3 regions of the Streptomyces sp. NBC_00637 genome follow, and region 2 is predicted to be linked to each of the others. Evidence: riboswitches for the same ligand, from Rfam matches in the RefSeq annotation. Region 2 holds a riboswitch; each other region holds the start of a gene.

Region 1 (7,053 bases), 970 kb from region 2:
TGCCGCGGACCCGGTCTCCGGGTCCTTCAGTGCCCTCACCTACAACGTCGCGGGGCTGCCGGAGATCCTCTCCAGCGCGTCGACTCCCCGCGAGTCCAGCACCACGGCCATCGGTCAGCGCCTCGCGCCGTACGACATCGTGCACGTCGAGGAGGACTTCAACTACCACGCCCATCTCTACGCCGGGGACACCTCGCACGCCTACCGCACGCCCACCAGCGGGGGTGCGGGCATCGGCAGCGGGCTGAACACGCTGTCCAAACTCCCCTACGACACCGACGACTTCGAGCGGGCGCACTGGAACTCCTGCCAGTTCGACTCCGGTGACTGCCTGACACCCAAGGGCTTCACCTTCATGCGTGAGCGGCTGGCGGAAGGCGTCTACGTCGACTTCTACAACCTGCACACCAACGCGGGCACCAACGACGGCGACCTGACCGCGCGCGCCGACAACCTCGCTCAGCTGACGGGCTTCATCACCACGCACTCGGCGGGCAACGCCGTCGTCGTCATGGGCGACACCAACACCCGCTACACCCGCACCGGCGACACCATCGCCGAGTTCGCCGCCGCCAACGGACTGACCGACGCCTGGGTGCAACTCATCCGCGGCGGCACCCCGCCGGCCAAGGGCAGCGACGCCCTCGTCTGCGACCAGAGCGGGCCCACCGTGCCCGACACCTGCGAGGTCGTCGACAAGGTCCTCTACCGCGGCAGCAAACTCGTGTCGCTCGATGCCACGTCCTACCGCAACGAACACGCCGCGTTCCTCACGGACGACGGTCTCATGCTGTCCGACCACGACCCCATCGCGGTCGGTTTCTCCTGGTCGCGCAACGCGGACTTCCAGCTCAGCGACCAGTACGGCGGTCCGCACGGCGACTACTACACCGACATCGACGCCGTGCCGGCCGGCGCCCGGGTCACCGGCCTCTCGCTGCGCGGCGGCTCGCGCGTCGACGGCGTCGGCCTGACGCTCGACAACGGTCGGGTGCTCACCCACGGCGGCACCGGAGGCACCCTGTCGTCCCTGACCCTGGGCAGCGGGGAATACATCACCTCCGCCCGGCTGTGCCAGGGCCAGAAGGACGGCCGTACCCGGATCTTCTACGCCAGGTTCGACACCAGCCTCGGCAGGAGCCTGGCCGGCGGGACCACCACGTCCGACTGCGTGACGCGCACCGCGCCGTCGGGGTGGCAGGTCGCCGGCTTCCACGGACGCTCCGGCGACGAGATCGACAAGCTCGGCCTCCTCTACACGAAGCGCTGACCGGCCCGCGCACACGCCACGCGGCGACGGCCTTCAGTGCCGTCGCCGCGTGGCGCGCCGGCCGGCGTCCCCGATGGACGCCGCCCGGCATCGGCCTCCGGCACGGTGGAGCGACGGTGCCGTCGGCGGGACGGTTCAGCCCTGCGTGCGGGCCGGGAGCCGCCATCCCGGGCGCGGGAAGTGGCAGGTGTAGCCGTCGGGGTAACGCTCCAGGTAGTCCTGGTGCTCCGGCTCGGCCTCCCAGAAGGGGCCTGCCGGCTCGACCTCGGTGACGGCCTTGCCCGGCCACAGTCCGGAGGCGTCCACGTCCGCGATGGTGTCCTCGGCGACCCGCTTCTGCTCGTCGTCCACGTAGTAGATCGCCGAGCGGTAGCTGAGGCCGATGTCGTTGCCCTGGCGGTTCGCGGTGCTCGGGTCGTGGATCTGGAAGAAGAACTCCAGGAGCGTGCGGTAGTCGGTCTGCTCGGGGTCGAAGAGGATCTCGATGGCCTCCGCGTGGGTGCCGTGGTGACGGTAGGTGGCGTTCGGCACGTCACCGCCGGTGTATCCGACCCGGGTCGCCGTCACCCCCGGGAGCCTGCGGATCAAGTCCTGCATCCCCCAGAAGCATCCGCCCGCCAGCACGGCCCTCTGCGTCTGCGTTGCCATCTCAGCACCTTCCGTCTCTCTCGCCCCGGCCCCTCGCGCTGCTCGCGCGCACACCGTGGACGACCCAGCCTTCGTGGATACAACAGCACGTGAGAGGCCTGAACAATTCCGCACCCACGCGATCGGCCCGGCCGCCTCGGGCGCGGGCAACGGTTCCGCCACCGTCAAGGCGGCCCCGCCTGCCGACCGCCCTAGGCCGCGCGTCCCAGGCGGAAGCGGGGAAGGGGCTCGACGCGGCCGGTGGCGAGGTCGGCGGCCATCGCGCCGATGAGCGGCGTGAACTTCGCGCCGTGCCCGGAGCACGGGGAGACGACGACGAAGGGGCCGTGGCGGTCCAGGACGAAGTCCTCGTCCGGGGTGGTGGTGTAGAGACAGGTCGCCTCGGCGACCGGGTCGGGTTCGAGGCCCGGGAGGCGGTCGCGGACGAAGCCGCTCACGCGTGTCCGCGACGACGGGTCGGCCACCCCGCTGCGGGTGCGGGCGGTGGCCGGGGTCCCACGGTCGTGCTCGGCGACCTTGACCGCGGGCAGCGGGCCCCCGTCGCTTCCGGACGGCAGGCCGTACAGCTGAAGCTCCCCGTCCCAGACCAGGGTCGGCCACTCGACGGAGGGGTCCCGCTGCCGGAAGTGGAAGACCTGCTGCTGGGTCACCGCCAACGGCGGCAGGGCGAAGGGCAGTCCGATTTCGGGCAGCCAGGCACCGGCCGCGATCACCACCGTGTCGGCGACGATCTCGCGGCCGTCGTCGGTGCGCAGGCGCACCCGCGCGTTCCCCCGGACGTCGATGCCGATGACGCGGGTGCCGAACACGGCCCGCGCCCCGTGGGCGATCGCCCGCCGTACGCAGGTGGCGACGGTGTCGTCGGCGTTGATCACGCCCGCCTCCGGGTGGTGGAGCACCGGACCGGTGACACGGATGTACGGCCAGCGTTCCGCGGCGGCTCGCGGGCCGAGGAGTTCGTGGCGCACGCCGGCCGCCCCGAGCAGGTCCGCGATCGCCTTCGGGTCGCGGTCCTCGCCCATGTCGAGCCCGCCGGTCGTACGCAGCAACGAGGTCGAGCCGTCGTCCTCCAGCTCCCGCCACCGCTCGTGCGCCAGTCCGGTCAACCGTACGTAGAAGGGGTCGGCGTAGGCCCGCCGGAAGATCCGCGAACTGCCGTGCGAGCTGCCGTTTCGGTGGCCCACGTCGTACGCATCGACGAGCGTGACCTCGTGGCCCCTGCGGGCCAGCTGCCAGGCGGTGGCCGCGCCCATGAGCCCGGCGCCGACGACGGCGATCACAGTCCCTCCCGGGAATCCAGTGGGTGCCCGCGAGCGGACCGCGGGCCTTGGCTGCCCACTCGATCGTAAGGGCGACCGGATCCTCGGGTTCCAGGCGGGGCAGGTCCGGGCGCCGCCGACCCTCCTGGCCCGGGAACGCGAGGGGGCCCCCGGACGGTTCCGTGGGCCCCCTCGGCGTATCGCTCTGCCGGTCAGGTCACCGTGGGGCGACCGCCGGGGTGCCCGCGCTCAGCGTGGCGGGCGCGGGGTGCAGCAGCCGTTCGGCCAGTTCGCCGAAGACGAGGCCGAAGCCGCCCCAGAGCGTGACCTGCATGGCGAGGGCGGACAGGCGGAACCGCCACAGCAGGGCCGCCGGGAAGTCGCTCGGCACCTCGTCGACGGCCGGCAGGAACGCGTAGGCGAGCCCGATGACGAGCACGAAGCCGAGGACGGCGACGACGGTGGCGTACCAGGTGCCCAGCTTCGGTGCGAGCCGCTTGCCCACGATCACCGCCGCCACCGCGAGGAGCACGCTGAGCACCATCATCAGGAAGTAGAGCGTGGTCCGCTTGCCGATGGTGTCGCCGTCGCCGACCGCGGGCGGGTTCGCCGGGTACTTCAGGAACGGCACGACGTACACGGCGAGCAGGGCGGTCCCCGCCAGCAGGAGGGCCGTGGCCCGCGGGGTGAAGCGGCCTGTGCGGCCGAGGGCGAAGCAGAAGGCGAGGGCGGCGATGCCGCCGAAGGCCACCCCGTAGAACAGCACACCGGTGGCGAGGCCGGCGGTGGACTGGAGGCTGCGGGAGACGAGTTCGACCTCGTGCTCGTGTGCGTGGGCGGAGGCGTGGGACTCCTCGAAGCCGATCGCGCTGTCGACGTTCGGCTCACCGAGGAAATAGGCGACGATCAGGGCGAGCACGCCGGCGGCGAGGCCGGCGAGCATGCCCCGCACGAGCAGATTTCTTACCGTTGCGGAGTTCATGGGTGTGCTGGGGTTCCCCTCGTCAGTGGCAGGGGAAGCCGAGCAGGTGGCGTGCGTCATGCACCCACTCGTGAACGTCCTCGCCGGAGACGACGGCGGTCGCGCCTTGCTCCGCGCCGACGAAGTAGAGCAGAACGAGCATCAGGACACCGAAGAAGACCGCCCAGGGGGCGATGTCCTTCAACGGCAACTTGGCCGGTACGACGGGCGTGGTGGTAGTCGGCTGGGCGACATGCTGCGCCATGGCAAGACCTCCTCTGGGAGTTCGCGTCCCATCTCGGTGGTGCACATGACGACGGCCACGGGTCTGACTCGCGATGCGCTCCCTTACGGGATGCACCGTCCACAGTGGCGCGACCGTGCCGGATTCTCACCGGCTTCCGTCTCGCCGTCGTCGATATCAGAGCGACGGTACCGCGTGTCGGGCCGTCGGCCAATACCGCCCCACCTGCCGTGATGCCGCTCTCCACGGCGGGGTGGCCCGGATCACCACGCCGGTCGCGCCCGCCGCGCCGGTTCCGCTCACCCGGCGGCCTCCCCGGTGATGTCCGTTGCGGCGAGCCGGAGTTCACGTTCGCCGAGCGGGGTGAAATAGCGCTCCACGTCGGCCTCCGTGACCTCGGCGAGGGTGGCCGGCGACCAACGCGGCCTGCGGTCCTTGTCGATGACCTGGGCGCGGATGCCCTCGACCAGGTCGGGTGTGGTCAGGGCCGCGCAGGAGACGCGGTACTCCTGCTCCAGCACCCGCTCCAGCGTGCAGAGTCGCCGGGCACGGCGCAGGGCGACCAGGGTGACCTTGAGCGTGGTGGGCGACCTGGTCAGCAGAATCTCGGCGGTCTCCTTCGCCGCCGGGTCGCCGTGGGCGAACAGCCGTCGGACGATCTCCTCGACGGTGCCGGCCGCGTAACAGGAGTCGATCCACTCCCGCCGGCCGGCCAACTCCCCTTCCGGCAGGGGATGTACATGACGGTTCAGGGCTTCCCGTACGGGCAGGTCGGCGAGGTCGTCGACCAAGTCGCGCAGCGAGGCGGACGGTACGAAGTGGTCGGCGAGTCCGCACGACACCGCGTCCCCCGCGCCGATCTGCGCACCCGTCAGGGCGAGATGGGTGCCCAGTTCGCCCGGCGCGCGGGCGAGCAGGTAGGTGCCGCCGACGTCGGGCACGAAGCCGATGCCGGTCTCGGGCATGGCGATCCTCGACCGTTCGGTGACCACCCGGAAGCCGCCGTGCGCCGAGACGCCGACACCGCCGCCCATCACGATGCCGTCCATCAGGGCGACGTAGGGCTTCGGACAGCGGGCGATGCGCGCGTTGAGGCGGTACTCGTCGCGCCAGAAGGCGGCCGACGCGGTGCCGTCGCCGTCGCGGGCGTCGTCGTGCACGGCGCGGATGTCGCCGCCCGCGCACAGGCCGCGCTCCCCCGCGCCGGAGAGGACGACGGTCTCGACGGCCGGGTCGCGTTCCCAGGCGGTCAGCGCCTCGTCGATCCGGCGCACCATCGCGTGGTTCAGGGCGTTGATGGCCCTCGGCCGGTTGAGCGTGATGTGGCCGGCCCGGCCGGCGGTGTGCAGCAGGACGGGGTCCTCGACGTCGTTCATCCGGATACCTCCGTCAGGCCACGGGCCACATGGACGTGCATGATCTCGTTGCTTCCTTCCAGGATCCGCCGGGCACACAGGTCAGGGACGATCTTCCCTGCTCCGTGGTGGCCGCGGTAGCGCCGGCCCCCGCCGCCGACGTGGGAAGCCGACCCGACGCGACGGTGTCACGGCCGCCGCGCACAGTTCTTACGTGTCCATGACGCACGGCCTCGACAAGGGCTGCGGAGAACCGACTTGGGTGAGGCTGAGGGCTCCCCGGCCGACGAGCGACGCGCGTCGCCGCCGAGCCGAGAACCACATCGTGAAATCGGGAGTCCTCATGCGAGCAGATCACAGGCGCGGCCGAAGCCGCCGCAACGCCATCCTGGCGGTCACGGCGTTGCTGGCAGGGGGCGGCGGTCTCGTGGCCGTGAACTACGCCGCGAACGCGTCCGACGTCACCGCCGCCGCCCCCACGACGCGGTCCGCCCGGACGATCAGCTGCCCGGACGTGAAGGGCGCACTGCCTGCCGTTCCCCGGCAGGCGCGAACCGAAGTGGACCGGAATCTGGAGTTGTTGGACCGACAGACCGCGCAGGCCGACCGGCGGCTGGTGGACACCCGTGGGGAGGGAGGCCCGAACTTCGTGCAGAACGCGATCCTCGGCCCCCTCGAAGGCAAGAGGGCGGCGGCCATCGAACGGATCGCCATCGCCATCGGGCGGGTGGCCGCCAAGCCCTCGGGGCTGGAGGGCCTCGCCGCCTGCACCCTCGGCCTCGATCCGTCCGGGGCCGGGGCCGCGAGCCGGAGCCCGGGCGGCGCACCGGGCGACGGAGGCGAGGGAAGCGACGCCGGACAGCAGGGAAACGGGTCCGGTGCCGCGGAGCGGAGCGACGACGGGCCCACCGCGGCCGACTTCGTCGACATCACCAAGGTGGCCCCGAACGTGCCCAGGGTCCGCCGGCAGGCAGGCGCCTCGACCGGAGCGTTCATCTCCCGGTGCGGAGTGAACAAACAGGGACAGCACAACTCGGACAACGACATCGTGGCTCCGGGTGTCAGCAACGGGGCACACCATGTCCACGACTACGTGGGCAACCGGAAGGTGGACTTCAACTCGACGAACGAGTCCCTGAGCGCCCAGGGCACCTCATGCACCAACGGCGACCGGTCCGCGTACTACTGGCCCGTCCTGCGGGACACCACCCGTCAGGGCCCCGACGCCCATGCCCTCGGCGGTGGGGCCGAGGGCAACAAGGGAGCCATCCTGGTGCCCGCGACCGTCTCGATCAGTTACCAGGGCAGCCCCACCG
Region 2 (7,053 bases):
CACTGGCAGCAGGCGCACGACCTGCTGCTGACGGTCGCCCTCGACGAGGACTACGCGGACTTCCTCACCCTGCCCGCCTACGAGCAGCTGAGGGGCTGAGCACCGGCACCGGCACCGACCCGCACGCTCATCTCTCCGAGTGGCCCAGGGACTTCCCCGGGGCCACTCGGTCGCGTACGAGCTTCTTCACCGCCGTGGGCTCCGGGAAACCCTGTTCGCGGCGGTCCCAGACCACCTCGTCGTTCACCCGCACGACGAAGACGCCGCCCGTGCCGGGCTTCAGGGCGAGTTCCGTCAGCTCGGCCTCGAAGGTCGTGAGCAGCTCCTGCGCCAGCCAGGCCGCGCGCGGCAGCCAACGGCACTGGGTGCAGTACTCGATCTCGACCCGCGCGCTCGCGTCACTCGATCCGCTCATCCGAGGTGCACCGACCAATCCTGTTCCGCGGCCGGCCTGCCGTGCAGGTCGGGGACCCGCTTGAGCCAGTCGGGCCGTCCTTGCCGTGTTCGCGCCGCGCGCCGGGCCTCGTCGGCGGCGAGTTCCCGCGGGTCGGGGAAGTCGGTGGGCAGCCAGGCCGCGGAGGCCCGCACGCGCGCGTGGAGGTGGCGCACATACGCCTCGCGGACCGCGTCCGGGGTCGCGAACCCCGCTTCGCCGGCCAGCCAGGCGTCCGGTACCTCCGCCACGATCCGGCGCAGCAGCTCCTCGGTCACCCGGGGCGCCAGCTCGGCGTCGGCCGCCCGGGTGTCCGGGGCATTGCGGCCGAGGGCGTGGTGACGGAAGTCGTAGGGCTTCCCGGGGTCGGCGCCGTCCCAGCGGTGGTGGAAGACGAGGGCGGCGCCGTGGTCGATGAGCCACAGCCGCGGCGGGACGGTGCCGAACGTCGGCCAGACCATCAGGTTGGAGCTGTGGACCGTCCGGTCGACGTTCACCGTCAGGGCGTCCAGCCAGACGATCCGCCCCGCCTCCAGCGGCTCCACCGGGAAGGCCTCCGCGACCTCCGGCGTGAAGTCCGCCGCGCCCGGCAGGAAGTCCATCCCGAGGTTGAGTCCCGCGCTCGCGGCGTGCAGGTCCCGTACCTCCTGGTGCGGTTCGTCCGCCGCGATCGCCGGGTCGAAGTGGACCAGGACCAGTTCGGGAAAGCGCAGCCCGAGCGCACGCGCCAGCTCGCCGACGATCACCTCGGCGACGAGCGCCTTGCGGCCCTGCGCGGAGCCCGTGAACTTCACGACGTAGGTGCCCAGGTCGTCGGCCTCGACGACGGCGGGCACCGAGCCGCCCGCTCGCAGCGGAGCGAGGTAGCGGGTCGCTGTGACCTCGGTCAACATGCCTGCCTCCCTCTGGCCCGGGTGAGCATAGTAACCAGGCGTGACGGTCGGCGAGAGGTCCGATCCCCGTACGAAACGGCCCGCGGGCGGCCCGGGTGGCGTGTGGTAGCTTGCCAAGGCCAGTCGAACCCATGTGCGCACGCAGGTGTGCACGGGTCAGGGAATCCGGTGCGAATCCGGAGCTGACGCGCAGCGGTGAGGGCGACGGGCGGGGTATCGGCCACTGGACGGCGTACGCGGTCCGGGAAGGCGCCTCGTCCGGGTGACCCCGAGTCCGAAGACCTGCTGGCGCCCCCGCTGCCGCAGGACGGCCGGGGGGAGCACCGTACGACCGGGCTTCGCGCATGAGCCCTCGACGCCGAAGGAACCCTGTGCCGTTCGCACGTGCCGTCCGCCCCGCCCGTCCCGCCGTCCTGTTCCTGGCCGGTGCCCTGCTGCTGACGGGCTGCGGCTCCACCGGTCCGGCGGCCGGTCCGGCGGGCACCTCCGCTTCGGCGGGCGGGAGCGAGGCCGCCGGCCGTCCGGTCGTTCTCGACAACTGCGGGCAGCGGGTCGCGGTCGACGGTCCGCCGCGGCGGGCCGTCTCCCTCGACCAGGGCACGACCGAGATCATGCTCTCCCTCGGGCTGGCCGACCGCATGGTGGGCACGGCCACCTGGACCGACCCGGTGGCCGAGGGCCTGGAGAAGGCGAACGCGAAGGTGAGGCGCCTCGCCGACAACGCCCCCTCCTTCGAGACGGTGCTGGACACCGAACCCGACTTCGTCGCCGCCTCGTTCGCCTCCACCCTCGGCAAGGGCGGGGTCGCGCCCCGCGAGGAGTTCGAGAAACTCGGCGTACCCACCTACCTCTCCCCCTCCGACTGCGTCGGCAAGGACAACAGCGGCGACGGCGACGGCGTCCGCACCGAGCCGCTGACCTTGGACGCGGTCTATGGCGAAGTCCGCGACCTGGCCGAGGTCTTCGGCGTCCGCGAGCGCGGCGAGCGGCTCGTCGCCGAACTGAGGAAGCGGGTGGCCGAGGCCACCGCCGGCCTCGACGCCCGGGGCGTGACCCTCATGTACTGGTTCGCCAACTCCCAGTCGCCGTATGCCGCGGGCTGCTGCGGCGCTCCGGGCATCGTCACGCACGAGCTCGGCGCGAAGAACGCCTTCGACGACACCGAGGAGGAGTGGCCCCAGGTCGACTGGGAGACCGTCGCCGACCGCGACCCCGACCTCCTCGTCCTCGGCGACCTGACCCGGCGCCGGCAGACGGCGGAGAGCGCGGCCGGGAAGATCGCGTTCCTGGAGTCGAACCCGGTCACCAGGAACATGAGCGCGGTGCGCGAGAAGCGGTACGTGCTGGTGTCCGGACAGTCCATGAACCCGACCATCAGGACCGTCGAGGGCATCGAGCGGGTGGCGGCGGCGCTGCGCGCTCACGGCCTCGCGAAATGACCGGCGCACCGGCGTCCACGGCGGCGGCCGTCGGCGGACCGCGCCGCGCGCTGCTGTGGGCGTCCGGTCTCGCGTCGCTGTGCGCCTCGGTCGCCGTGGCCATCACCATCGGTCCCGCGGACATCGCCGTCGGTGACGTGTGGTCCGCGGTCGCCGCCCATCTCGGGTGGGGACAGGCCGAGTTGACACCGCTGCGGGACGGCATCGTGTGGAACCTGCGGCTGCCGCGCACGCTGCTCGCCGCGGTGTGCGGCGCCGGCCTGGCGGTCTGCGGGGCCGTGATGCAGTCCCTGCTGCGCAACCCGCTCGCCGACCCCTTCGTCCTCGGGGTCTCCTCCGGCGCCTCGACCGGCGCGGTGCTGGTCGTCGTCCTCGGCGCGGGCGGCGGCCTTCTGTCGGTCTCCGGTGGCGCCTTCCTCGGCGCGCTGGTCTCCTTCGCGCTGGTGCTGCTGCTCAGCCACACCCTCGGCGGCACCACGGACCGGGTGGTCCTCGCCGGAGTCGCCGCCATGCAGCTGTTCTCCGCGCTGACCTCCTTCGTGGTGATGACGGCCGCCGACGCGGAGACGACCCGCGGCATCCTGTTCTGGCTGCTCGGCTCGCTCAGCGGCGCCGACTGGACGGACGTGAGCGTCGGCGCGGCCGCGCTGGTCGTGGCGCTGGTGGTCTGTCTGGGCCACGCCACGACGCTGGACGCGTTCGCCTTCGGGCAGGACGCGGCCCTCTCCCTCGGCGTCTCCGTGGCCCGCACCCGGCTGGTGCTGCTGTGCACCACCGCGCTGCTCACCGCCACCCTGGTGAGTTCGGCCGGGGCGATCGGCTTCGTCGGCCTGGTCCTCCCGCACGCCGCCCGCGCCCTCACCGGCCCCGGCCACACCCGGCTGCTGCCCGCCACCGCCCTGACCGGCGCGGTGTTCCTGGTCTGGGTCGACACCCTCGCCCGCACCGCGCTCGCCCCGCAGGAGGTGCCGGTGGGCGTGGTGACCTCCCTCATCGGCGTCCCGGCGTTCGTCGCCGTCCTGTACCGCGCGAAGGGCACCCGATGACCGGCCCCGAGGCGGCAGGTTCCGAGTCGGCCGGTTCCAAGTCGACCGGCTCCGGGACCCCCGGCCTTGAGGGGCTGCGTGCCGATAGGGTCACCCGCGCCGCCGGCGGCACCCTGATACTCGACGGGGTCAGTCTGACGCCCCGCCCCGGCGCCGTCACCGGCCTGCTCGGCCCGAACGGCTCGGGCAAGTCCACCCTGCTGCGCCTGCTCGCCGGCGTGCTCGCCCCGGACTCCGGCGTCGTCACCCTCGACGCGTGCCCGCTGCCCCGGATGAGCCGCCGCGCCCTCGCCCGGCGCGTCGCCGTCGTCGAGCAACAGAGCGACACCCAGCTCGCGTTGAGCGTCCTCGACGTCGTACGGCTGGGCAGGATCCCGCACCGGCGCGCCTGGGCCCCGGCCTCCGCCGCCGACGAGGAGGCCGTCCGCGCCGCGCTGGCCCGTACCGGGCTCGCCGACAAGGCCCACCGGCCCTGGCACTCCCTCTCCGGGGGCGAACGCCAGCGCGTCCAGATCGCCCGCGCCCTCGCCCAGGAACCCCGCGAGCTCCTCCTGGACGAGCCCACCAACCACCTGGACGTCCGGCACCAGCTCGCCCTGCTGGCCCTGATCACCGAACTCCGCGTCACCAGCGTCGTCGCGCTGCACGACCTCAACCTGGCCGCGATGTACTGCGACCGGCTCGTCGTCCTCAAGGAGGGTCGCGTGGTGGCCTGCGGCAGCCCGTACGAGGTCCTCACCGAGGCCCTCGTCGCCGACGTCTACGGCGTCCGGGCCGCCGTCACCGCCGACGGCCCCGACGGCCGCCCGCACATCCGCTTCCTGGGCGCCGTACCGTCCCTCTGACGCGGCGTCGGCCGGGTTCCTACCCTCGCCGCCGTTCCGTGCCCCTGAGCCATTCCAGGGCCTGTTCCGGCTCGGCCACGACCCGGACGCCCGCGGGGACCGGCGGTCTGCGCACCACGACCACGGGCAGCCCCGCCGCGCGGGCGGCGGTCAGTTTCGGGGCGGTGGCCGCTCCCCCGCTGTCCTTGGTCACGACGACGTCGACGCGGTGCCGGCGCAGCAGTTCGCGCTCCCCGGCGAGCGTGAAGGGCCCGCGGTCGAGCACCACCTCCATGCGGGACGGGACCGGCGCCTCGGGCGGGTCGACGGACCGTACGAGGAACCACAGGTCGTCCAGGTCGGCGAAGGCGGCCAGCCCCAGGCGCCCGGTGGTGAGGAACACCCGCCGGCCGAGCGAGGGCAGCAGCCCGGCGGCCTCCGCCAGGGAACCGGCCTCGTGCCAGACGTCGCCCGCCACCGGGACCCAGCCCGGGCGGCGCAGCGCGAGGAGCGGCACCCGGGCGTCGGCCGCGGCCCGCGCCGCGTTGCGGCCGATGACCGAGGCGAAGGGGTGGGTGGCGTCGACGAGCGCGTCGACCCGCCGCTCGCCCAGCCACGCCGCCAGTCCCTCGGCCCCGCCGAAGCCGCCCACGCGCACCTCGCCGGGCGGCAGCCGGGGCGCGGCCACCCGTCCGGCCAGGGAGGTCGTCACGCGCAGTCCGGGCACGGCGTCGGCCGCCAGGAGTTCGGCGAGGCGGCGGGCCTCGGTGGTCCCGCCCAGGATCAGTACGTGCACGAGGTCGGGTCCCTTCCGGATGCGAGGTCCGAGCGGCGCGGCCCGGTCGGCCGCGGCGCTTCACTGAAGCACACGGGCGCCGGCCCGGCCGGACCGGTGTCGCGTCCGGGAGTGCTCCGCGCGGCGCGGCGGCCGACAGGGCATTGACTCACGCGGCTCTACTTAGAGTAGCCTTGCCTAAGTTGACCGGTTTCCGGAGGGTGGCTGGTGAGATCAGGGGAACAGCCGGGGCGGGCCGTCCTGAGGCGCTCGGTCAGGGGCCAGGCGCGGCGCGTCGGCCTCGGGGCGGCACTCGGGTGTGTGCACCAACTGGGGGAAGCCCTGGTACCGGTGCTCATCGGTGTCGTCATCGACCAGGCCGTGGCCGGGCAGGACGCCGGGCGGCTCGCCCTCTGGCTGGCCGTCCTGGCCGTCATGTACGTGGCGCTGTCGTGGAGTTTCCGGCTGGGCGCGCGGGCCGGTGAACGCGGTGCCGAAGAGGCCGCGCACACCCTCCGCCTGGCGATCGTGCGCCGGGTGCTCGACGCCCGCGGCGGAGCCGAGGAGGGACGGCTGCCCGGCGAGCTGGCTAACGTCGCCACCGAGGACGCCAAGCGCGTCGGCGCGGTCAACATGGCCTTGATGAGCGGGATATGGGCGGTGGCGGGCATCACCGTCAGCGCCGTGTGGCTGCTGCTGACGTCCGTGCCGCTCGGACTGATCGTGCTGCTCGGCACGCCGGTGCTGCTGTGGCTGGGACATCTGCTGAGCAAGCCGCTGGAGCGTCGCAGCGAGGCCGAGCAGGACCGGGCCGCGCACGCCTCGGGAGTGGCCGCCGACCTGGTGGCCGGGCTTCGGGTGCTGAAGGGACTGGGCGCTCAGCAGGCGGCCGTCGAGCGGTACCGCCGGACCAGCCGGGCCTCCCTCGCGGCCACCCTGCGCGCGGCCCGCGCCGAGTCCTGGCAGACGGGACTCGTCCTGGCCCTGACCGGCGGCTTCATCGCGCTGATAGCGCTCGTCGGCGGACGACTCGCGCTCGAAGGCTCGCTCACCCTGGGGCAGTTGGTGTCCGCGGTGGGTCTCGCGCTGTTCCTGCTGGGGCCGTTGGAGACGTTCGCCTGGGTCAACGCCGAACTGGCGCAGGGCCGGGCCTCGGCCGCCCGGGTCGCGGAGGTCCTCGCCGCGGCACCCGCCGTGGTGGGCGGCGGGGATCCGGTGCCGGACCCGGTGCGCGGGGAGCTGCGACTGCGCGGGGTGCGGCTCGGCGGAACCGACGGTGTCGACCTCGACGTGCCGGCCGGACGGCTGACCGGGATCGCCGTGACGGATCCGGCCTCGGCCGAGGCCCTGTTGCGCTGCCTGGGCCGGGAGACCGACCCGGAGTCCGGGTCGGTCGAACTGGACGGCGTGCCGTTGACCCGGCTCGATCCGGCCGAACTGCGGGCGGCCGTGCTGGTGGCCGCCCATGACGCCGTGCTGTTCGACGGCTCGCTGGCCGCGAACGTGGCGCCGGGGACGGAGCCGTGGAGCGGCCCGGCAGCGGACGGGCCGCGGGACGGGACGGCGCAAGAGGCTCGGGACGGGGCGACGGATCCCCGGACGGAACGCGCCATGGCCGCCGCCCACGCCGACGAGGTGGCCCG
Region 3 (7,053 bases), 4.9 Mb from region 2:
GGTCGGCCGGCCCTCGACGAAGGCACGCTCGCCGTGGACGCCGTACTCGGGCATCTTCCGCGGCTCGACGAACCCCTCACCGGTCAGCAGCACGGTGTCGGACAGGAACCGGGCCAGCTCGGTCAGGTTGGCGGGCCCGCCCTCGACGAGGTAGCGCAGCGCCTCCGCCACCACACCGGCGGGCACCGACGACTCCGCCATCAGCTCCGCGTCGGGCACGCTCTCGCCGCCCAGCAGCACGGTCGGCACCCCGGACGCCTTGAGCGCGGCGAGCCCGTCCTCCCAGGCCCGCTTGCCGCCGAGCAGCCGCACGACCGCGATGTCGGCGCCGTCGAGGAGCGCGGGGAGTTCCCCGGCGACATCCACCCGGGTCGGGTTGCCGATCCGGTACGAGGCACCGGAGGCGGCCCGGGCCGCCAGCAGATCGGTGTCGGCGGTCGACAACAACAACACTGTGCTCATGCGGGCGCTCCCGGTGGAATGAAAGGCAGTCCTTGCGGCGCGCCCGACTCGATGAGCCGCCAGAGCGCGTCGGTGTCCGCGTGCTGTTCGATCAGGTCGCCGAGCCGGTCGAGCTGCTCCTCGCGCAGCCCGGCGAACGAGGTGTCGGCGGCGGGCACGAAACGGCGGCCCGCGGCGGCCGCCACCTCGCGCAGGAAGGCCCGCCGGAATCCGTCCGACTCCAGTGAGCCGTGCCAGTGCGTGCCCCAGGTCTGTCCGACCCGGCAGCCGTCGAGGCTGTTGCCCCGGCCGTCGGAGAGGAACGGCTCCCCGCCGGTGACGTCGGCGACGCCGTGATGGATCTCGTACCCCTCGACCCGCTCGCCGAGGGCTTCGCCGACGGGCCGGGTGAGGGTCTTCTCGCGGGCGAACCGCACCCGGACCGGCAGGACTCCGAGTCCCCGCACCTGCCCGCGCCGGCTCTCCACGTCGTCCTCGATGTGCTCGCCGAGGATCTGGAAACCCCCGCAGACACCGAGGACGGGCCGCTGCTCGGCGACCCTGCGGAGGATGGCCTCGGCCAACCCCCGCTCGCGCAGCCACTCCAGGGCGCGCACCGTCCCCCGGGTCCCCGGGATCACCACCAGGTCGGCGTCGGCCAGTTCCTCGGGCCGGTCCACGAACCGCACGACGACGCCGGGTTCGGCGGCCAGCGCGTCCACGTCCGTGAAGTTGGACATGAGGGGGACGGCGCAGACCGCGACCCGCAGCACGTCCTCGCCGACGGGCGGGGCGGTGTTCGACTCCCGTACGGTCCCGCGCAGCGAGACCCTCAGGCCGTCCTCCTCGTCGATCCCGAGCCCGTGCCGGAACGGCAGAACGCCGTACGTCCGCCGCCCGGTGAGCCCGTGCAGCATCTCCAGGCCCGGCTCCAGCAGGGAGACGTCACCCCGGAACTTGTTGACCAGGAACCCGGCGACCAGCTCCTGGTCCTCGGGCGAGAGCAGGGCGACGGTGCCGAAGAACGAGGCGAAGACGCCGCCGCGGTCGATGTCGCCGACGACGAGCACGGGCAGCCGCGCGCCCCGCGCGATACCCATGTTCACGATGTCGGTCCGCCGCAGGTTGATCTCGGCGGGACTGCCCGCCCCCTCACAGATCACCGCGTCATACGTGCCCCGCAACTCGGCGAGGCAGTCGAGAACGGTTCCCAGGAGTTTCTGCTGACGCCCCCCGTGATACCCCCGGGCGCTCATCTCGCCCACCGGCTTGCCCAGCAGCACGACCTGACTGCTCTGTTCCCCGCCCGGCTTGAGCAGCACGGGGTTCATCAGCGCGGTCGGCTCCACCCGGCAGGCCTGCGCCTGCATGGCCTGGGCCCGCCCGATCTCGGCGCCCTCCGTCGTCACGAACGAGTTCAGGGACATGTTCTGTGCCTTGAACGGCGCGACCTTCACCCCCTGCCGCACCAGCCACCGGCAGATCCCGGCCGTGACGACGCTCTTGCCTGCGTCGGAGGTGGTGCCGGCGACGAGGAGACCCCCGCTCATGTCGTACGCCCCTTCAGCTGGTTCCTCTGATTCCTCCGGCCGCCCTGGTTCCTCGCGACGAGGCGGGTGGCGACGACGCGGGCGGCGACGGTCACGCCGAGCGCGAGCAGGCCGACGCGGCGGGAGAGCCGCGCGGCACGTTCGATGTCCGGGGCGACGACCGGGCGTCCGGCCGCGCCGTTCAGCACGGGCCGGTGCTCGACCCGACCGGCGTACGACAGGGTTCCGCCCAGCCGCACGCCGAGGGCGCCCGCGAACGACGCCTCCACCGGCCCGGCGTTGGGGCTCGGGTGCTTGCGGGCGTCGGCCCGCCAGGCCCGTACGGCACCGCGCGGATCGTCCCCCGCGACGGCGGCCAGCACGGCGGTCAGCCGGGCCCCCGGCCATCCGGCGACGTCGTCGAGGCGGGCGGCGGCCCACCCGTAGCGCAGATACCTCGGCGACCGGTGACCGACCATGGCGTCCAGGGTGTTGACGGCCCGGAACCCGACCAGACCCGGCACCCCGCCCACCGCCCCCCACACCAGCGCCCCCACGACGGCGTCGGAGGTGTTCTCGGCGACGGACTCCACGACCGCCCGGGCCATCCCGTCGGCGTCCAGCGCGTGCGGATCCCGCCCGCACAGGTGCGGCAACCGCTCCCGGGCGGCCTCGACGTCGCCGGCTTCGAGGGCCCGTCCGATCGCGCGGGCCTCCCGGACCAGCGAACTGCCCCCGACCACCGCCCAGGTGGCGGCGGAGACGAGAGCGACGGCGGCGACGGGGGAGCGGCGTACGGCGTGTTCGGCGACGGCTCCCAGGGCGACGGCCCCACCGGCGCACACGACGGCGTGCAGGGCTCCGCGTCCCCGGTCGTCCCGCCACAGCAGTCGCTCGACGGCACCGGCGGCCCGCCCGAACGCGGCGACCGGATGCCCCCGGCGCGGATCGCCGAGCAGCAGGTCGACCAGAAGGCCGGTGGCGGCGCCGTACGCGTAGAGGCGATCGGCACGCATCGGCTCAGCCGGCCGTGGGGCCGGGAAACGACCTGGTGCTGTACCTCAACTGCCGAGCGAGCATGGCGATATGTCCTCACTCAGGGTGTCCACGCCCTGGTTCGACGAGACCGGCGGCGAGAGTTCCTGGCTCCCGGGGGTTACTACCCCGGTGACAGTGGCGGGACCGCGCCGGATTCGCACCGGCTTCCTCTTCTGCCGCCGTACATGGCTCGGGCAGTCCACCATGGCCCGCAAGAGCCGTCAACTTGCTGTTGACCTGCGAGGCTGGAGTGTGCAGAACCCCACACGGAGCCGGCCGGCGGGGTGGTGAACGCCAAGGGGTGTTCGATGGTGCGTCAGGCGATGATCAGTGAGATCCCGTACGCCACCGCCGCCGCGCAGGCCGCGAAGCACGCGTAGGCACCGGTCACCGCGAGGGTGGCCGAACCACCCTGCGCCGACGCGCGTTCCTGCCGCGACAGGCCCATGACGCCGAGGGTGAACAGGGCGACGAGGCCCACGGTGATCACGAGGCTGACGCCGAAGACGGAACCGAGGGCCGCCCAGTCGATCTTCATACTGCTTCTCTTCCTTCGTACCGGGTGCGCGGGCTCAGACGGCCGCGGCCGGGGGAGCGGCCGGGGTCACTGGCTCGGGGGTGGGGGAGAGGATCGTGGCCGTCAGGTCCGTCGTGCGGGCGGCCGTGAGGTCCTCGGCCAGGGTGCCCGTGGGCGGCGGGGCGACGACGGCGATCGCCGTCGTGACGACGCCCGCCGGCTCGTCGGTTTCGTTGACGTTCGAGGCGTCGACGACCTCGCGCCGGGAGACCTTCCAGATGGCCGCGCTGGAGGCGATCAGGAAGACCGCGACGAGGGCCGTGCCCCAGTCGCCCAGGCCGGTGACGGACTCGGCGAGCGCGCCCACCAGGGCCGCCGCCGGGAGCGTCAGGCCCCACGCGACGAACATCCGGGTCGCCGTCGACCAGCGGACCACACCGCCCTTGCGGCCCAGGCCCGCGCCCATCACCGAACCGGAGACCGAGTGGGTGGTGGAGAGGGAGAAGCCGAGGTGCGAGGAGGCCAGGATGACCGTGGCCGCGCTGGTCTGGGCGGCGAAGCCCTGCTGCGGCTGGAGGTCGGTCAGGCCCTTGCCCATGGTGCGGATGATGCGCCAGCCGCCCAGGTAGGTGCCGAGCGCGATGGCCATGCCGGCGGACAGGATGACCCAGGTGGGCGGGTCGGAGTCGGGGGCGACGGCGCCGCCGGCCACCAGGGCCAGCGTGATGATGCCCATCGTCTTCTGCGCGTCGTTGGTGCCGTGGGCCAGCGAGACCAGGCCGGCCGAGGCGATCTGGCCGGCGCGGTAGCCCTTGGCCGCCGCCTTGCCGTCGGCCTTCTTGCCGAGGGTGTAGGAGAGGCGGGTCGCGAGCATCGCCGCGACACCCGCGACGATCGGTGCCGCGATCGCCGGGATCAGCACCTTGGTGACCAGGGCGTCACCATGCACCGCGCCCATACCGGCGGAGGCGATGGTGGCGCCGATCAGGCCGCCCATCAGGGCGTGCGAGGAACTGGACGGCAGGCCCACCAGCCAGGTCAGCAGGTTCCAGAGGATCGCGCCGACCAGGGCGGCGAAGATGACCTCGGGACGGATGCCGGTCTCGTCGACGAGACCCTTGGAGATCGTGTTGGCGACCTCCACCGAGAGGAAAGCGCCCACAAGGTTGAGCGCGGCGGACATGGCCACCGCGACCTTGGGTTTGAGTGCGCCGGTCGAGATGGTGGTGGCCATCGCGTTGGCGGTGTCGTGGAAACCGTTCGTGAAATCGAACGCGAGTGCGGTAACGACCACAATCGCGAGGATCAGCGAGAAGCTTTCCATTTACCCAGGCAATCGTTCGAAGTCATTGGTGTGTTGACCGTAGGCAATCTGGGTGAACGGAAGATGAACTGGGAAGGGCGTCCGGGTGTCTGTGTGAGGGGGTCGCGGCGGTGTCCCGTCCCGCCGCCCCGGCGGGCGCCGAGCGCCGTAAGGCCACCCACGTTCGGCGGGCCCGCGCGGCCGCGTCCCGGGGGCCTGGACGAGATGTCGGTCACCCGGTGGCGAGGGGTCGCCGTCCCCGTAGTTGGGCGGGCGGCAGGGAACGGCCGGCGGCGCTCCGGGCGCCCCGATTGCGTACGAAATATCCGGGCTCTTCGGCCTCCCGGCCGGGCTCTTCGGCCTCCCGGCCGGGCTCTTCGGCCTCCCGGCCGGACGAGCGCGGCCCGCGGGTCCGAGCCGCCGGAGGGTCGGTTTCCGGCCTGTCGCGCCCGCGCCCGGCGGCGGCCCGCGCCTCCTGGCAGGATCACGGCATGGCTGAGCAGCGACGCGAGCAGGGGGACGCCCGGGGTCACCGGGACGGGGCACCGGACCGGGCGCACCGGCGGGGCAGGCACGCCGGCATCGAGGAGGCGCGGGCCTGGGAGGCGCTCGTGACGGCGGCCCGCCGCACCGTGACCGACGGGCTGGTCGTCGGGACGTCCGGCAACGTCTCCGTACGTGTCGGCGACACCGTGCTGGTCACCCCGTCGGGCGTCCCCTACGAGCGGCTCACCCCGGACGACGTCACGGGCGTCGACCTCACCGGCCGGCAGGTGCTCGGAACCCTGCGCCCGACGAGCGAGCTCCCCATGCACCTCGCCGTCTACCGCACCACGGAGGCCGGGGCGGTCGTCCACACCCACGCCGTGCACGCGACCGCCGTCTCGACGCTCGTAGGCGAGCTGCCCCTCGTCCACTACATGGCGAGCGCGCTCGGCGGGCCCGTCCGGGTCGCCCCGTATGCGACGTACGGCACCGAGGAGTTGGCCGAGAACGTGCTCCGCGCCCTCGCCGGCCGCAGCGGCTGTCTTCTGCGCAACCACGGCACCCTCACCCACGGCAGCACCCTCGACCAGGCCTACGACCGCACGGCCCAGCTGGAGTGGATGTGCCGCCTGTGGCTGACGGCCTCTTCCGTTCCCGGCCTGGACCCCACCCTCCTGACGGAGGAACAGGTCGCCGAGGCGGGCGAGCGGCTGCGCGGGTACGGGCAGCGGGAGTGAGACGCCGGGCGGCGGGAAAGTGAACCGCCGTCCTCCGACGGCTCCCACCACTGGCCGGGAGCGGGGCGGGCCAGGACACTGGGCGGGTGCGCACTGTCAAAGCGGCGGCCGCCGCCGTCACCGCAGCCCTGGCCGCCGGCGCCGCCGGTGTCGCCGCAGGCCGACTGGCCAGCGACGCCGCGTTGAAGGCGCCGCCCGGCCGGCCCCTGCCCACCGAACCCCGGCTCACCGTGCACGGCACGGCCGCCGGCCGGATCACCCTCACCCGGGACCTGGCCACCCTGCGCCCCGGCACCTATGGCCTCGCGGGCAACGGCTCCCACGCGGTCGTGGGCCCCGTCCTGCCCACCGCCCCGCACTCCGCCGACACCGTCGCGCGCCGCCTGGAGCGGGTCACGCACGGCACCCTGAACCCCGGCGACGCGGTCTGGCTCACCCCCAACCTGTACGTCGGCGACCCCGGCAGCGCCCTCGGTCTCGACCACGCCGACATCGACGTCCCCGGCGAACTCGGCAACCTGCCCGCCTGGTTCGTGCCCGGTCCGCGCCGCACCTGGGTGATCGCCGTGCACGGCCTGGGCACCACCCGGGAACACGTCCTGAACGTCCTGGGCTTCCTGCACCGCCGCCGCTTCCCCGTGCTCGCCCTCGCCCATCGCGGCGACCTCGGCGCGCCCCGCTCCCCGGACGGCCTGAACCACCTGGGCCAGACCGAGTGGCGCGACCTGGACGCGGCGATGCGGTACGCCGTGCGCTACGGCGCCGAACGCGTCGTCCTGTTCGGCTGGTCCACCGGCGCGACCATGGCCCTGCGGGCCGCCGCCGACTCGGGGCTGCGCGATCTCGTCTCCGGGCTGGTGCTGGACTCCCCGGTGCTGGACTGGCGGACGACGGTGCGCGCCCTCGCCGCCGCCCGGCACACCCCGGGGGTGCTGCTGCCGCTCGCCGTCCGCGCCGCCGAGGGCCGCACCGGCCTGTACTCCGGCCCCGGCGGCCACCGGG

The links. A riboswitch is a leader RNA that binds a small molecule or an ion and turns the genes downstream of it on or off. The one in region 2 is predicted to bind cobalamin.
Region 1: another riboswitch for cobalamin. It lies ahead of OG440_RS03020 (CbtB-domain containing protein); the one in region 2 lies ahead of OG440_RS07230 (ABC transporter substrate-binding protein).
Region 3: another riboswitch for cobalamin. It lies ahead of OG440_RS28985 (cobalamin biosynthesis protein); the one in region 2 lies ahead of OG440_RS07230 (ABC transporter substrate-binding protein).

The regions. Positions count from the first base shown of each region.
Region 1 covers NZ_CP109046.1:698,164-705,216, forward strand. Annotated here, with positions in the region: gene OG440_RS03000 (jacalin-like lectin) at 1-1,270, shown strand, start outside; gene msrA (peptide-methionine (S)-S-oxide reductase MsrA) at 1,406-1,918, opposite strand; gene OG440_RS03010 (FAD-dependent oxidoreductase) at 2,110-3,198, opposite strand; gene OG440_RS03015 (CbtA family protein) at 3,395-4,159, opposite strand; gene OG440_RS03020 (CbtB-domain containing protein) at 4,182-4,403, opposite strand; cobalamin riboswitch at 4,439-4,593, opposite strand; gene OG440_RS03025 (enoyl-CoA hydratase/isomerase family protein) at 4,682-5,758, opposite strand; partial or broken gene OG440_RS03030 (acyl-CoA dehydrogenase) at 5,755-5,889, opposite strand; gene OG440_RS03035 (DUF1996 domain-containing protein) at 6,081-7,053, shown strand, end outside.
Region 2 covers NZ_CP109046.1:1,671,385-1,678,437, forward strand. Annotated here, with positions in the region: gene aceB (malate synthase A) at 1-99, shown strand, start outside; gene OG440_RS07220 (SelT/SelW/SelH family protein) at 128-415, opposite strand; gene OG440_RS07225 (HipA family kinase) at 412-1,326, opposite strand; cobalamin riboswitch at 1,485-1,610, shown strand; gene OG440_RS07230 (ABC transporter substrate-binding protein) at 1,671-2,765, shown strand; gene OG440_RS07235 (FecCD family ABC transporter permease) at 2,762-3,811, shown strand; gene OG440_RS07240 (ABC transporter ATP-binding protein) at 3,808-4,656, shown strand; gene OG440_RS07245 (cobalt-precorrin-6A reductase) at 4,676-5,431, opposite strand; gene OG440_RS07250 (ABC transporter ATP-binding protein) at 5,639-7,053, shown strand, end outside.
Region 3 covers NZ_CP109046.1:6,603,936-6,610,988, forward strand. Annotated here, with positions in the region: gene cobN (cobaltochelatase subunit CobN) at 1-462, opposite strand, end outside; gene OG440_RS28980 (cobyric acid synthase) at 459-1,991, opposite strand; gene OG440_RS28985 (cobalamin biosynthesis protein) at 1,988-2,986, opposite strand; cobalamin riboswitch at 3,086-3,228, opposite strand; gene OG440_RS28990 (hypothetical protein) at 3,325-3,546, opposite strand; gene OG440_RS28995 (anion permease) at 3,581-4,849, opposite strand; gene OG440_RS29000 (class II aldolase/adducin family protein) at 5,320-6,051, shown strand; gene OG440_RS29005 (alpha/beta hydrolase) at 6,138-7,053, shown strand, end outside.